Regions from separate parts of the Streptomyces cinereoruber genome, predicted to be linked through region 2. Evidence: riboswitches for the same ligand, from Rfam matches in the RefSeq annotation. Region 2 holds a riboswitch; the other holds the start of a gene.
What was found. A riboswitch is a leader RNA that binds a small molecule or an ion and turns the genes downstream of it on or off. The one in region 2 is predicted to bind glycine.

Region 1 (7,024 bases), 4.0 Mb from region 2:
TTCCACACGGGCCTCGGCTCGTCGGCGAGCGCGCGCACCAGGCCGTAGTAGAAGGCGGCGTTCGCGATCACGTCCGTCACGGTCGGCCCCGCCGGCAGGACCCGGTTCTCGACGCGCAGGTGCGGGACGCCGTCGACCAGGCCGTACACCGGCCGGTTCCAGCGGTAGACCGTGCCGTTGTGCAGGACGAGCTCCTGGAGGCGCGGGACCCCGCCCCGGTCGAGGACGAGCAGCGGGTCCTCCTCGTCCTGGAGGGGGAGGAGGGCGGGGAAGTAGCGCAGGTTCTCCTCGAAGAGGTCGTACGCCGAGTCGATCCAGCGCTCCCCGAACCAGGTGCGCGGCCGCACCCCCTGGGACTGGAGCTCGGGCGGCCGGGTGTCGGTGGCCTGCTGGAAGAGCGGCGGGCGGGACTCCCGCCACAGCTCGTGACCGAAGACGAAGGGGGCGTTGGCGCCGAGGGCGATCTGCACCCCGGAGACGGCCTGCGCCGCGTTCCAGACGGCGGCGAACCGGGCCGGGGTCACCTGGAGGTGGAGCTGGACCGAGGTGCAGGCGGCCTCGGGGACGATCGACTCCGAGGTGCATTGGAGGCGTTCGACGCCGTGGATGTCGAGGATGAAGTCCTCGCCCCGCGCGGCCAGTATCTGGTCGTTGAGGAGGGCGTAGCGGTCGTTGTCCGACAGGTTCTCGGGGACCAGGTCGTGCTGTTCGAGGGTGGGCAGTACGCCGATCATGACGACGCCCGCGTCGAGCTCCGCCGCCTTGCGGTCGGCGTACCCGATTCCGGTTCCGATCTCCTCCGCGAGGCGGTCGAATACGTGCCCCTCCAGCTGGTGGGGGGCGATGTTCACTTCGAGGTTGAACATTCCGAGTTCCGTCTGGAAATCGGGGCTCGCGATCTTTTCGAGAACCGGTCCGTTCAGCATGCGGGGCAGACCGTCCGCGCCGGCGAGATTGAGCTCGATCTCCACGCCCATGAGATTGCGCGGGCGGTCGAACCTCTTCTCCGCCAGGAGCCTCGCGAGCCCCGCCAGGCATTGCTGGAGTTTCCTCCGGTACTGCTGCCGGTCGGACGGGCCGAACCCGTCGGCCACGACCTTCTCGCCCATCGAAGCGTCCTTCCCCGGGTGGGCGGCCGTCAGGGCGGCCGCGCGTCACGGACCATGATGCCCACCTCTTTGATCCACAACGCCTGCGGGGCGGGCCTGTCGGAGGATAGGCTGGATGCAGCACTCCAACGGCACATTCCAGGGGCACACGACAAAAGACATATACCAATGTCATATTGTCCCGGGATTCGGGATCGCAATTCAGCCGACCGGCTCCTCGCGGTGTGCGCAGGTGAGAGGGGTATCGTCCTCCTGATTCCGCTCGGACGCCTCTCGATGACGGCCTGATGAGGTCTTGTCAGGAATATCGGCGACGTCTAGCGGAAACACTGTGTGAACACATGTCGTATAAACTCCGCGGACGAGGCAGAGTGTTGGCGCCCGGCCATGGCCCCATGGCCCCTCTCTGGCCCCGCCGCCGACAGCGCCGTCGTACCTGCCCACGCGTCACCGTGTCTCCTGAGCGAGAGGCGACCCACCATGCTCCGACCCTCCCCGGCCCCCGCGCCGGCCCTCCGCAGCGTCCTCGCGGCGCTCGGCTCACCGACCGCCGTCCGTGAGGCGCGCACCCCCGCCCTGCGGGCCGCGCAGGGACCACTGAGCCCCGAACTCCCTTTGCCCGTCCACGTGTTGGGCGTCACCGGAGCCCCGGGACACCCTCCCCGCACCCGGCTCGCCGGCTGGCGCTTCCTGATCCGGAACGGGGACCGGACGATCGCCGCCGCGGACACCATGCTCACCCCGGACGGCTGGTCCTTCTCGCACTTCTTCGAGGGGCCGTACGTCTCCGCCACGGAACGGGCCCTGCACCAGGCCGAGGGCCTGCCGGTCGCCTACCGGCCCCGGCTGCTCTCCGTGCCGGAGCTCTACATGCTGACCCTCTGGCTGCACGCCGTCCCGGAACCGGACGGCGCCACCGCCCCGGACGCCGACGACACCACCGTCGCCCCGGGCGCCGCCGACCTGATGGTGCCCCTGGCCCCCGCGCCCCCGGGGATCGCGGCCCACCGGCCGTACCCGGTCGCCGACCTCCTGCCCGTCCTCAGCACGCGCCTCGCGCCGCCGCCCCTCCTGGGCTCGGCGGCGCCCGCCTGATCCACCTCACGCGCGTCCGCGCCCCGTGGCCCGGCCGGGTCACGGGGCGCACTGCTGTCCGAACCGTCCGCCCGAACGCCCCGCCCGAACACCCCTCCCGTACGGACTAGCCCGCTCGGGCCACCCCGAACCACCCGAAGGGACGGGGTGGTTGAGCCGAACCGCCCCTGCGGGTGACGCGTCCTCCCAGGAGAGGACGAGCTGCCGCGAAATGCCTGCGGAAGTCCGTCCCGGGGGCAAGACTTGGACCGGAACCGAACCGACCGACGGGGGCGGCCATGAACGCGCAGAGCCGCAGGACATCCACCACGACGCAGCGAAAGAACCCACCCATGTGCCAGCACCAGCCCGCCTGTCCCACCGCCGACTCCGCCGACCGCGAGGCGGCCCGACTGACGGCACACCACCCCGAGCAGGGCTGGAGCCTGCTGTGCAACGGCGTCCTGCTCTTCGAGGACACCGGTGAGCTCCTGCCGGACGGGCAGATCATCGCCCCGCACCGGCCGCTCGCGGCGGGCCGGGTGACGACCGCCGCCTGAGCGAACCGTACGAGGGAGGAAGCCCGAGGGCCGGCCCGGAGAAGAACTCTCCGGGCCGGCCCTCGATCGTCGGCACCCCGTCGTGAAGGGCTGCGCCCCTACTGGTCGTACTCGTCCAGCGGCGGGCAGGAGCAGACCAGGTTCCGGTCGCCGAAGGCGCCGTCGATGCGGCGCACCGGCGGCCAGTACTTGTCGGCGGCCGAGACGCCGGCCGGGAAGACCGCCTCGTCACGGGTGTACGGGTGGTTCCACTCGCCGCCGAGCGCGGCCGCGGTGTGCGGGGCGTTGTGCAGCGGGTTGTCGTCCGCCGGCCACTCGCCCGCGGCGACCTTCTCGATCTCGGCCCGGATCGCGATCATCGTGTCGCAGAAGCGGTCGAGCTCGGTCAGGTCCTCGGACTCGGTCGGCTCGATCATCAGCGTGCCGGCCACCGGGAAGGACATCGTCGGCGCGTGGAAGCCGTAGTCGATCAGGCGCTTGGCGATGTCGTCGACGGTGACGCCGGTCGCCTTGGACAGCGGGCGCAGGTCCACGATGCACTCGTGGGCGACCAGACCGGCCGGGCCGGTGTAGAGCACCGGGAAGTGCGGCTCCAGGCGCTTGGCGATGTAGTTCGCCGCGAGCACCGCGACCTGGGTGGCGCGCTTGAGGCCCTCGCCGCCCATCAGGCGCACGTACGACCAGGAGATCGGCAGGATGCCGGCGGAGCCCCACGGGGCGGCCGAGATCGGGCCGACGCCGGTCTCCGGGCCCGCGGTGGGCTGGAGCGGGTGGTTCGGCAGGTACGGGGCGAGGTGGGCGCGGACGCCGACCGGGCCGACGCCGGGGCCGCCGCCGCCGTGCGGGATGCAGAAGGTCTTGTGCAGGTTCAGGTGCGAGACGTCGCCGCCGAAGTGGCCGGGCTTGGCCAGGCCGACCAGGGCGTTGAGGTTGGCGCCGTCGACGTACACCTGGCCGCCGGCCTCGTGGACCTCGGCGCAGATGTCCGCGACGTGCTCCTCGAACACGCCGTGCGTGGACGGGTAGGTGATCATCAGGACGGACAGCTCGTCGCGGTACTGGGCGATCTTGGCCCGCAGGTCCTCGACGTCGACCTCGCCGTCGTCGGCGGTCTTCACCACGACGACCTTCATGCCGGCCATCACCGCGGAGGCGGCGTTGGTGCCGTGCGCGGAGGACGGGATGAGGCAGACGGTGCGCTGCTCGTCGCCGTTGGCCCGGTGGTACGCGCGGACGGCGAGGAGGCCGGCCAGCTCGCCCTGCGAACCGGCGTTGGGCTGGATCGACACCTTGTCGTAGCCGGTGACCTCGGCGAGGCGCTCCTCCAGCTCGGTGATGAGCGTGACGTAGCCCTGGGCCTGCTCGACCGGGGCGAAGGGGTGGATCTGGCCGAACTCGGGCCAGGTCACCGGCTCCATCTCGGTGGTCGCGTTCAGCTTCATCGTGCAGGAGCCGAGCGGGATCATGCCGCGGTCCAGCGCGTAGTCGCGGTCCGCGAGACGGCGCAGGTAGCGCAGCATCGAGGTCTCGGAGCGGTGCGCGTGGAAGACCGGGTGGGTCAGGTACGCGTCGGAGCGCAGCAGACCGGCGGGCAGCGCGTCCTCGGTGGCGGCGTCCAGGGCCTCGACGTCGGCGGTGACGCCGAAGGCGCCCCACACGGCGGCGAGCTGCTCTCGCGTGGTGGTCTCGTCGCAGGAGACCGACACGCGGTCGGCGTCGACGCGGTACAGGTTGACGCCGGCCTCGCGGGCGGCGGCCACGACCTCGTCGGCCCTGCCGGGCACGCGGGCGGTGAGGGTGTCGAAGAAGACGTCCCCGGTCAGCTCGACACCCCCGGCGCGCAGACCGGCGGCGAGGATCGCGGCGTACCGGTGGGTGCGGAGCGCGATGCCCTTGAGGCCGTCGGGGCCGTGGTAGACGGCGTACATGCCGGCCATGACGGCGAGCAGCACCTGGGCGGTACAGATGTTGCTGGTGGCCTTCTCGCGGCGGATGTGCTGCTCGCGGGTCTGGAGGGCCAGGCGGTAGGCGCGGTTCCCGTCGGCGTCGACGGAGACGCCCACGAGGCGGCCGGGCAGGGAGCGGGCGTGCTTGTCCTGGACGGCCATGTAGCCGGCGTGCGGGCCGCCGAAGCCCATCGGGACGCCGAAGCGCTGGGTGGTGCCGACGGCGATGTCGGCGCCGAGCTCGCCGGGCGAGGTGAGCAGGGTGAGCGCGAGCAGGTCGGCGGCGACGGTGACGATCGCGCCCAGCTCGTGGGCCGCGTCGATCAGCGGCTTGATGTCGCGGACCGCGCCGGAGGCGCCGGGGTACTGGATCAGCACGCCGAAGACGCCGCGCTCGGCGACCTCGGCGGGGATGCCCTCGCTCAGGTCGGCGACGACGACCTCGATGCCGGTCGGCTCGGCGCGGGTCTCGATGACGGCGATCGTCTGCGGCAGGGCGTCGGCGTCGATCAGGAAGACGCCCTTCTTGACCTTGCCGACGCGGCGGGACAGCGCCATGGCCTCGGCGGCGGCGGTGCCCTCGTCGAGCAGGGAGGCGCCGGAGGTGGGCAGGCCGGTCAGGTCGGCGACCATCGTCTGGAAGTTCAGCAGGGCCTCCAGACGCCCCTGGGAGATCTCCGGCTGGTACGGCGTGTACGCCGTGTACCAGGCGGGGTTCTCCATCACGTTCCGGAGGATCACCGGCGGGGTGAAGGTGCCGTAGTAGCCGAGGCCGATCATCGGGGCGAGGACCTGGTTGCGGTCGGCGAGCGCGCGCAGCTCGGCGAGCACCTCGGCCTCGGTGCGCGCGGCCGGCAGGCCCAGCGCCTCGGCGTTCTTGATCACGTCCGGCACCGCGGCGGCCGTGAGCTCGTCGAGCGAGCCGTAACCGACCTGGGCGAGCATCTTGGCCCGGGCCTCGGCGTCGGGCCCGATGTGCCGCTGCTCGAAGGGGATGCCCTGCTCGAGCTCGGAGAGCGGAGTGCGGTTGGCGGTCATGTACGGAGGCCTCCTGGTCGTCACGACCTGCGAGGGGCACCACGGCGCGGGTGCCCGGACGGCCTCCCCCTCTGTCATCTCAACCTGAGAGCTTCACCGGCGCGCCTCGCGGCAGGCCGGCTTTCACCGTCGGTGAGAGCGCATGCCGTCGGACATCCGCTCTGCTTTCCAGAGTGACCTCGTCCGTGCGGTACGGGGGCCTGAGAGATTCCGGGGAGGATTTGCTCCTTCGGCGCCCACCGGAAGGTTTCTCCGGGGGACTCTCCCGCACGGGGTCGACAGCCACACCCAGCCTACCAGCGCGGTTGAGGCTCCTTTCGCTCAAGTGGCCGACATCCCGGATGTGCCCTTTGGTAGGGGGTAGAGGAGTTGCGACCAGTTGGAGGGACCGTGCAGACCGACATCGATCCGCGCAGCCTGATCGGCCGCAAGGCGTACGACCGGAACGGACACAAGATCGGCACCGTCGACGAGGTGTACCTGGACGACGCGACGGGCGTCCCGGAGTGGGCCGCGGTCCGCACGGGCCTGTTCAGCAGGGACGCGTTCGTCCCCCTGGAGCCGAGCGACCTGCTCGACGACGGCCTCCACGTCCCGTTCGAACGCGCCCTCATCAAGGACGCCCCGGACTTCGGCGTGGGCCGCCACCTCTCCCCGGAGCAGGAACTCCAGCTCTACCGCCACTACAGGCTCGCCCTCCCCCCGCCCCCCACGGACACCCCGGACAAGGACTTCGGCCGCCTGGCGGGCCAGGAGGGCGGCTGACCCGAAGCCGATCCCCGCACACCGGAAAGCCCGCCGGCCACGACGGGCGACGGTCGGCCCCCGGCCCGGCCGAAAACGCCCCGGGGCCCGCAGCCGCCGACGGCGCGGCACCACCCACGGGAGAACCCGCACCTCTGCCCACCCACCGTCACGGGCGGCGCGGGTGGGAACCCGGCCCGGCCGCAAGGCCGGGCGCACCCCCACGGCCCGCAGCCGTCGACGGCGCGGGCACCGGCACCGCCCCCGGCACAGGGTCCCGCACCAGCGGCAACGCCTCCCCCGCCTCCAGCTCCGGATCGTCCACGGCGAACGTCCGCACCCGCCCCGGCGCCGACCCCGGTTCCTCGAACCGCACCGTGACCCGCCCGAGCCCGCTCCCCTGCACCCACCCGGCCCCGTACACCGCGTGCCGCACGTCGTGCCCGGGCGCCCAGTACCGCTCGGCGGCCGCGACGGGCCCGGTCGGCTCGGCCACCGCGACCTCGGGCGCCACCGGAGCCGCACCCTCCGCGCCCCGCTCCCCCACCAGCTC
Region 2 (7,024 bases):
GGTTGAACGTCCACACCTTGCCGGCGGGGTCGGCGGACCACGTCTCGGCGAGGCCGCCGACGAGCTTGCTGCCTCCCGACTCGTGCTCCAGGAGTGCTTCGAAGGCCTGCCGGGTCACCCGGAAGGTCTCGCCGTCGCTCGCGAGGGCGGGGTCCAGGGAACCGGGGTCGCCGGCGCCGGCGAACACGAAGGTGTCCTTCGCACCGCCCTTCGCGCCGTCCTTTCCGCGCTCACTGGAGCAGCCCGTCGCGACGAGCGCGGCGGCAGCCACCACCGTGATCGCCCGAACGGTACGGGAATTGAATATTCGCATGGGGCCACCCCAGGATCAGCCGTGTGGAGAGGTCTTGACCGGCCGAACACTACCGACGGGCAACCAGCTGGAGAACAGTCCGGATAACGGTGATACCTAGTCGAGACCCGGACACTCGCCAAACCGGGCACTTCCGGGACAAGTGCGTGGCCTGGGCGAACACCCTTGACGCGCGGGTGAGTTAACGAGAGGTGTCACGACCGGACAGACCGCCCATCCGGGACTTCCGGTCAACCTCGGGGCGGATAGCCGTATCCCGGGGCAGGCGGGGCGGCGTGCGCCTCGCGGTCGTAGAAGGGCCGGGCGTTCGCCTTCAGCCAGAGCGCCACCGGGTCGTACGCGTCGGAGAGGGCGACCGTCGAGACGGGCAGCCCGTCGGGGACGGAGCCGATGGACTGGCGCATCATCGCCCGGACCGCGTCGACGGCGGCCGGGGAGGTGTCGTACAGGTCGAGCCCGATGACCAGGTATGGGGAGCCGAGCGCGGGCTGCACCCAGCCGCGGCGCAGCGCCCGGACGGCCGGGGTGCGGTGCGCGTTCTGGGTGATCAGGGCGTAGAACTGCGGGAGCTCCAGGGCGGGCTCGGTGACGCGCAGCGGGCCCGCGGGCATCCGGTCGAGTCCGGTGGCGATCCGGCGCAGGTCGGCCCAGGGGATGCCGACGCCGCCGCCCGGGGCGTGCGGATTCAGCCAGACGCCCCAGCGGTCGGGGTAGAGGGCGCGGGCGATCTCGCGGCCGGTGACGCGCTCGTGGGCGCGGTTCCAGCCGGAGGCGGCGAGCTCCTGGTCGGAGGTGACGCAGGGCGCGTAGCCGAAGCCCTCGACCTCCATGTTCCCGTACTGGGCGTCGGGGGAGCCGGGCGTGCCCTGCCAGAGCAGCATCCGGAGCTCGCCGTCGGCGAGGGCGTGCAGCAGCCGCTCGTACGCGTCGTAGCGTCCGGGTGCCACCTGGCGCAGCATGTGCTCGACGTGTCCAGCCGCAGCGGTGCCTGACGCGCTCACCCTGGGTCCCGCCCCTCTTCCGTCCACCACGTCCGCGCGGCCGCCGGGTCAGGGGCGGCCGTCGCATCGGTTCCGTCGAATCAGTTCAGCTTAGGGCCTGACCCGCCCGGCAAGCCCTGAACAGGGTGCCGCTCACACGGCGGCGCGCTGGTAGAAGGGGCGGACCCGCTCCAGCATCCAGTCGCCCACCGGGTCCTGCGCCATGTCGAGCAGGATGAGGTTGACCGGCCAGGCGACCTCGACGCGGCCGAGGGCCCGGCCGAGGGCGTCCAGGGGGGCGGTGCGGTCGGCGCCCTCCCAGTGGGAGAGCTGGACGCCGATGAAGAGGGCCGGTTCGGTGCCCTCGACGCTGGCGAGGGCACGGCGGGCGCTGGCGACGACGCCGGTGGCCTCGAACTCGGCGGAGGCGGCGGCGAGGAAGTCGACGGGGTCGTCCTGCCAGTCGGGCTCGAAGAGCCGGACGCGGCCGCCGGACGCGGGGCCGTCGAGCGGGGTCCGGCCGACGCGGCAGAGTTCGGCGACGGCGGGCGGGGGCAGCGGGACGCCGACGGTCCCGCCGGGGTTCACGGCGATGCCGAGCTGCGGGGGCAGGCCGCGGGCGAAGTCGCGGGCGGGGGCGACGGCGAAGGACATGTGGTCGCCGGCGCAGGCGCGGAACTGCTGCTCGGAGCTGAAGACGGGGACGTAGGCCGCGCCGTCGATCTCCATGGTGGCGAGGTCCAGGTCGGTGCTGTCGGGACCGCCGCCGTTGGGCAGGGGGATCCAGACCGGGCTGCGGCCCAGTACCTCGACGAGGCGGCCGCCCGCCTCGGGGTTGCCGAGCGAGGCGGCGAGCACCTCTTCCAACTCGTTGCCCGGCCACGTCACGTCCACGGTCCCGTTCCCCTTCTCGCACGGCCTGCCGTACCCGGCCGCCCGGCAGCACCCTAACGCCGCCCCGGCACCGCCGTGACCGGAAGGGGGGCGTACGGGCGCCCCGGAGGGGCCGCACAGGGGTGCTCGCGTCAGACCGCCTCCCCGAAGGTGATCGTCCGGAGGGTGTCGGCGGCGTCCCGGTCGAGCAGGGTCGCCGAGGCGCAGCCGTGCGGCAGCCGGCCGGTCTCGGCGGCCCGCAGCAGCCGGCCGACCGCGCGCCGGTGCCGGGCGAAGGCGTACGCCGAGACGCCCCGGCCGCGGGAGTGCTGCCCGGCCCTGGCGGTGTCCGGGGTCACGTCGAGGAGGAGCAGGTGCAGCTCGCGCCCCCGGCGGCGGGCCTCGCGGGCGAGCCAGCCGCGCACCCAGGACTGGGTGCCGCAGTCGTGCACGATCACGCTCGCGCCGGAGCGCAGGGCGCGGCGCAGCCCGGCGTAGTGCGCGATCCGGACCAGGGGGCGGTAGACCGCGTACGGCAGGAGGCGGGGCATCCGGGCCTCCCAGCGCTCCCGGGCGTCCTGGGAGTCGACGCCCCGGCTCCCGGCGGTCCGCTTCATCAGGGTGGACTTGCCGCTGCCGGGCAGCCCGGAGACGACCACGAGGTCTCCGGGCGCGAAGGCGAGGGCGCGGGGGCCCCGCCCTCCGCGCTCGCGCAGGTCCCGCAGGATCCGGCCCCGTCCCCGGGTCCGGGCGCGGGCCCGTGGGGACGGTATGCCGGGACTCGCCGCGTACGCGCCGGTGTGCTGGATCGTCATGACCTTCTCCCCCTGACGGGCCTCGGGAGACCCTTCCCAAGAAGTGTAAAGAAACGGTAATGGGGCACAAGCGATTTGCCGCGCCGACACCGCGTGCAATGATGTGCGCGCCAGGCGCCCACGGTCGCCTGTACAACCGCATACCGGCCGTTCGAATCCGCGCGGGAGAGTTCCGGACCACGGAGTGGGTGACCACCCGGTGCGTCCGGGCGCCGAAGGAGCAAGACCCTCCCTTGAATCTCTCAGGCCCCGTACCGCGTGGATGAGGCAGATCTGAAAAGCGGGACACCCCGGTGTCCCCACCCAAGGTGCAAGCCGGGCTCTCGGTGACGAGATGCCCCCGGTGAACCTCTCAGGTTCCATGACAGATGGGGAGGACGTCCTCGCCCGTCATGTCTTCGTCACCGAACGCCCTTGGGACCCGGGAGCCACCCCATGACCACTGCCCCCCGCCTCACCGCCCTCGATGCGCTGCATCGCTCCCTGGGCGCGACCATGACCGACTTCGCGGGCTGGGACATGCCGCTGCGGTACGGCAGCGAGCGCGACGAGCACAACGCCGTCCGCACCCGGGCCGGCCTCTTCGACCTCTCCCACATGGGCGAGATCACCGTCACCGGCCCGCAGGCCGTAGAGCTCCTCGACTTCGCCCTGGTCGGCAACATCTCCACGGTGGGCACCGGCCGCGCCCGGTACACGATGATCTGCCGCGAGGACGGCGGCATCCTGGACGACCTGATCGTCTACCGCCTGGGCGAGACGGAGTACATGGTCGTCGCCAACGCCTCCAACGCGCAGGTCGTCCTGGACGCCCTCACCGAGCGCGCCGCCGGCTTCGACGCCGAGGTCCGCGACGACCGCGACGCGTACGCCCTGATCGCGGTCCAGGGCCCGGAGTCCCCCGGCATCCTGAAGTCGGTCACCGACGCCGACCTGGACGGCCTGAAGTACTACGCCGGCCTGCCGGGCACGGTCGCGGGCGTGCCCGCCCTGATCGCCCGCACCGGCTACACCGGTGAGGACGGCTTCGAGCTCTTCCTGAAGCCGGAGCACGCCGAGGGCGTGTGGAAGGCGCTGACCGAGGCCGGCGAGGGCGTCGGCCTGATCCCCTGCGGCCTGTCCTGCCGCGACACGCTCCGCCTGGAGGCGGGCATGCCGCTGTACGGCCACGAGCTGACCACCTCCCTCACCCCCTTCGACGCCGGTCTCGGCCGGGTCGTGAAGTTCGAGAAGACGACCAACGAGGGCCGCTTCGTCGGCCGCGAGGCCCTGGAGAAGGCCGCCGAGCGCGCCGAGACCGCCCCGCCGCGCAGGCTGGTCGGCCTGGTCGCCGAGGGCCGCCGGGTCCCGCGCGCCGGGTTCTCCGTCGTCAAGGACGGCGAGGTCGTCGGCGAGGTCACCTCCGGGGCCCCGTCCCCGACCCTCGGAAAGCCGATCGCGATGGCGTACGTGGACGCGGCGCACGCGGAGCCCGGCACCCGGGGTGTAGGTGTGGACATCCGGGGCACCCACGAGCCGTACGAGGTCGTGGCGCTGCCGTTCTACAAGCGCCAGAAGTGACGAAGTCGTCCCACCGCGCGTCTCACCCCGCAAGACCGACGTTCATCAGCACTCCCCCGATCCAGGAGAATCAGGTCATGAGCAACCCCCAGCAGCTGCGGTACACCAAGGAGCACGAGTGGCTGTCGGACGCCGAGGACGGCGTCGCGACCGTCGGCATCACGGAGTTCGCGGCCAACGCGCTCGGTGACGTCGTCTACGCCCAGCTCCCCGAGGTCGGCGACACCGTCACCGCGGGCGAGACCTGTGGCGAGCTGGAGTCGACGAAGTCCGTGAGCGACCTGTACTCCCCCGTGTCGGGCGAGGTCGTCGCCGCCAACCAGGACGTGGTGGACGACCCGTCCCTGGTGAACACGGCTCCGTTCGAGGGTGGCTGGCTGTTCAAGGTGCGCGTCGCGGGTGAGCCGGACGACCTGCTCACCGCCGACGAGTACGCCGCGTTCTCCGCCGGGAACTGAGACCGGGCCCGAGACCCCTTAGGGATCGATTCATGTCGCTTCTGAACACTCCCCTCCACGAGCTGGACCCCGACGTCGCCGCCGCCGTCGACGCCGAGCTCCGCCGTCAGCAGTCCACCCTCGAGATGATCGCCTCGGAGAACTTCGCTCCGGTCGCCGTCATGGAGGCGCAGGGCTCCGTCCTCACCAACAAGTACGCCGAGGGCTACCCGGGCCGCCGCTACTACGGCGGCTGCGAGCACGTCGACGTGGCCGAGCAGATCGCCATCGACCGGATCAAGGACCTGTTCGGCGCCGAGTACGCCAACGTCCAGCCGCACTCCGGCGCCTCCGCGAACCAGGCCGCCCTCTTCGCGATCGCCCAGCCGGGCGACACGATCCTGGGCCTGGACCTGGCGCACGGCGGCCACCTCACCCACGGCATGCGCCTGAACTTCTCCGGCAAGCAGTTCAACGTGGTCGCGTACCACGTGGACGGGGCCGGTCTGGTCGACATGGCCGAGGTCGAGAGCCTCGCCAAGGAGCACCGCCCCAAGGTGATCATCGCGGGCTGGTCGGCGTACCCGCGCCAGCTGGACTTCGCGGAGTTCCGCCGGATCGCCGACGAGGTCGGCGCCTACCTGTGGGTCGACATGGCCCACTTCGCGGGCCTGGTCGCCGCCGGCCTGCACCCGAACCCGGTCGAGCACGCGGACGTGGTGACCTCCACCACGCACAAGACGCTCGGCGGTCCGCGCGGCGGCATCATCCTGGCGAAGAAGGAGTTCGCGAAGAAGCTGAACTCCTCCGTCTTCCCGGGCTTCCAGGGCGGCCCCCTGGAGCACGTGATCGCGGCCAAGGCCGTCTCCTTCAAGGTCGCGGCCTCGGAGGAGTTCAAGGAGCGCCAGGAGCGCACCCTGGAGGGCGCCCGGATCATCGCCGAGCGCCTGGTCCGGGACGACGTGAAGGCCCACGGCGTCTCGGTCCTGTCCGGCGGCACGGACGTGCACCTGCTCCTGGTCGACCTGCGCGACTCGGAGCTGGACGGCCAGCAGGCCGAGGACCGCCTCCACGAGGTCGGCATCACGGTCAACCGGAACGCGGTCCCGAACGACCCGCGTCCCCCGATGGTCACCTCGGGCCTGCGCATCGGCACGCCGGCGCTCGCGACCCGCGGCTTCGGGGCCGAGGACTTCCGCGAGGTCGCGGACGTCATCGCCGAGACCCTGAAGCCGGGCTTCGACGCCGATAAGGCCGAGGCCCTCAAGGCCCGGGTGACCGCCCTCGCGGACAAGCACCCGCTGTACCCCGGCCTGAAGTGACACCGCAGTAGTAGTGACACCGTAGTAATTTCGTACGCTTTTGTTCGTACGGACATCCGGGGCACCGCGCACACTGGAACAACGGGCGCGGTGCCCCGACCCATGTCCCCCGCCCCACGCGCTCTCTGCACCACCCCGGCAGACAACGACGTCCAGCCCCCACAAGGAGTCCTCCCGTGGCCATCTCGGTCTTCGACCTGTTCTCGATCGGCATCGGTCCGTCGAGCTCCCACACGGTGGGCCCGATGCGCGCGGCCCGGATGTTCGCCCGCCGCCTGAAGAACGAGGGCCTGCTGGCCCACACGGCGAAGGTGCGGGCGGAGCTGTACGGCTCCCTCGGCGCCACCGGCCACGGGCACGGCACCCCCAAGGCCGTCCTGCTCGGCCTGGAGGGGAACTCGCCCCGCACGGTCGACGTGGAGCACGCGGACGAGGAGTTCGAGCGGATCAAGGCGAGCGGCCGGATCAACCTGCTCGGCGCCCACGAGATCCCCTTCGACTTCGACGCCGACCTGATCCTGCACCGGCGCAAGGCGCTCCCGTACCACGCCAACGGCATGACGGTCTTCGCGTACGACGCGGAGGGCGGGCTCGTCCTGGAGAAGACGTACTACTCGGTCGGCGGCGGCTTCGTCGTCGACGAGGACGCAGTGGCCGGCGAGAACCCGATCGTCCCGGACGACACCGTCCTGAAGTACCCCTTCCGCACCGGCGACGAGCTGCT

Region 1: linked by a shared signal. The riboswitch ahead of gcvP (aminomethyl-transferring glycine dehydrogenase) and the one ahead of gcvT (glycine cleavage system aminomethyltransferase GcvT) in region 2 are both predicted to bind glycine.

What each region holds. Positions count from the first base shown of each region.
Region 1 covers NZ_CP023693.1:1,355,663-1,362,686, forward strand. The annotation lists gene CP977_RS05865 (glutamate-cysteine ligase family protein) at 1-1,109, opposite strand, end outside; gene CP977_RS05870 (hypothetical protein) at 1,590-2,204, shown strand; gene CP977_RS05875 (DUF5999 family protein) at 2,537-2,743, shown strand; gene gcvP (aminomethyl-transferring glycine dehydrogenase) at 2,842-5,727, opposite strand; glycine riboswitch at 5,906-6,005, opposite strand; gene CP977_RS05885 (PRC-barrel domain-containing protein) at 6,118-6,492, shown strand; gene CP977_RS05890 (DNA polymerase IV) at 6,641-7,024, opposite strand, start outside.
Region 2 covers NZ_CP023693.1:5,320,143-5,327,166, reverse strand. The annotation lists gene CP977_RS24160 (ABC transporter substrate-binding protein) at 1-313, opposite strand, end outside; gene CP977_RS24155 (enhanced serine sensitivity protein SseB C-terminal domain-containing protein) at 544-1,314, opposite strand; gene CP977_RS24150 (enhanced serine sensitivity protein SseB) at 1,447-2,187, opposite strand; gene CP977_RS24145 (AAA family ATPase) at 2,319-2,981, opposite strand; glycine riboswitch at 3,134-3,248, shown strand; gene gcvT (glycine cleavage system aminomethyltransferase GcvT) at 3,417-4,541, shown strand; gene gcvH (glycine cleavage system protein GcvH) at 4,619-4,999, shown strand; gene CP977_RS24130 (serine hydroxymethyltransferase) at 5,032-6,300, shown strand; gene CP977_RS24125 (L-serine ammonia-lyase) at 6,477-7,024, shown strand, end outside.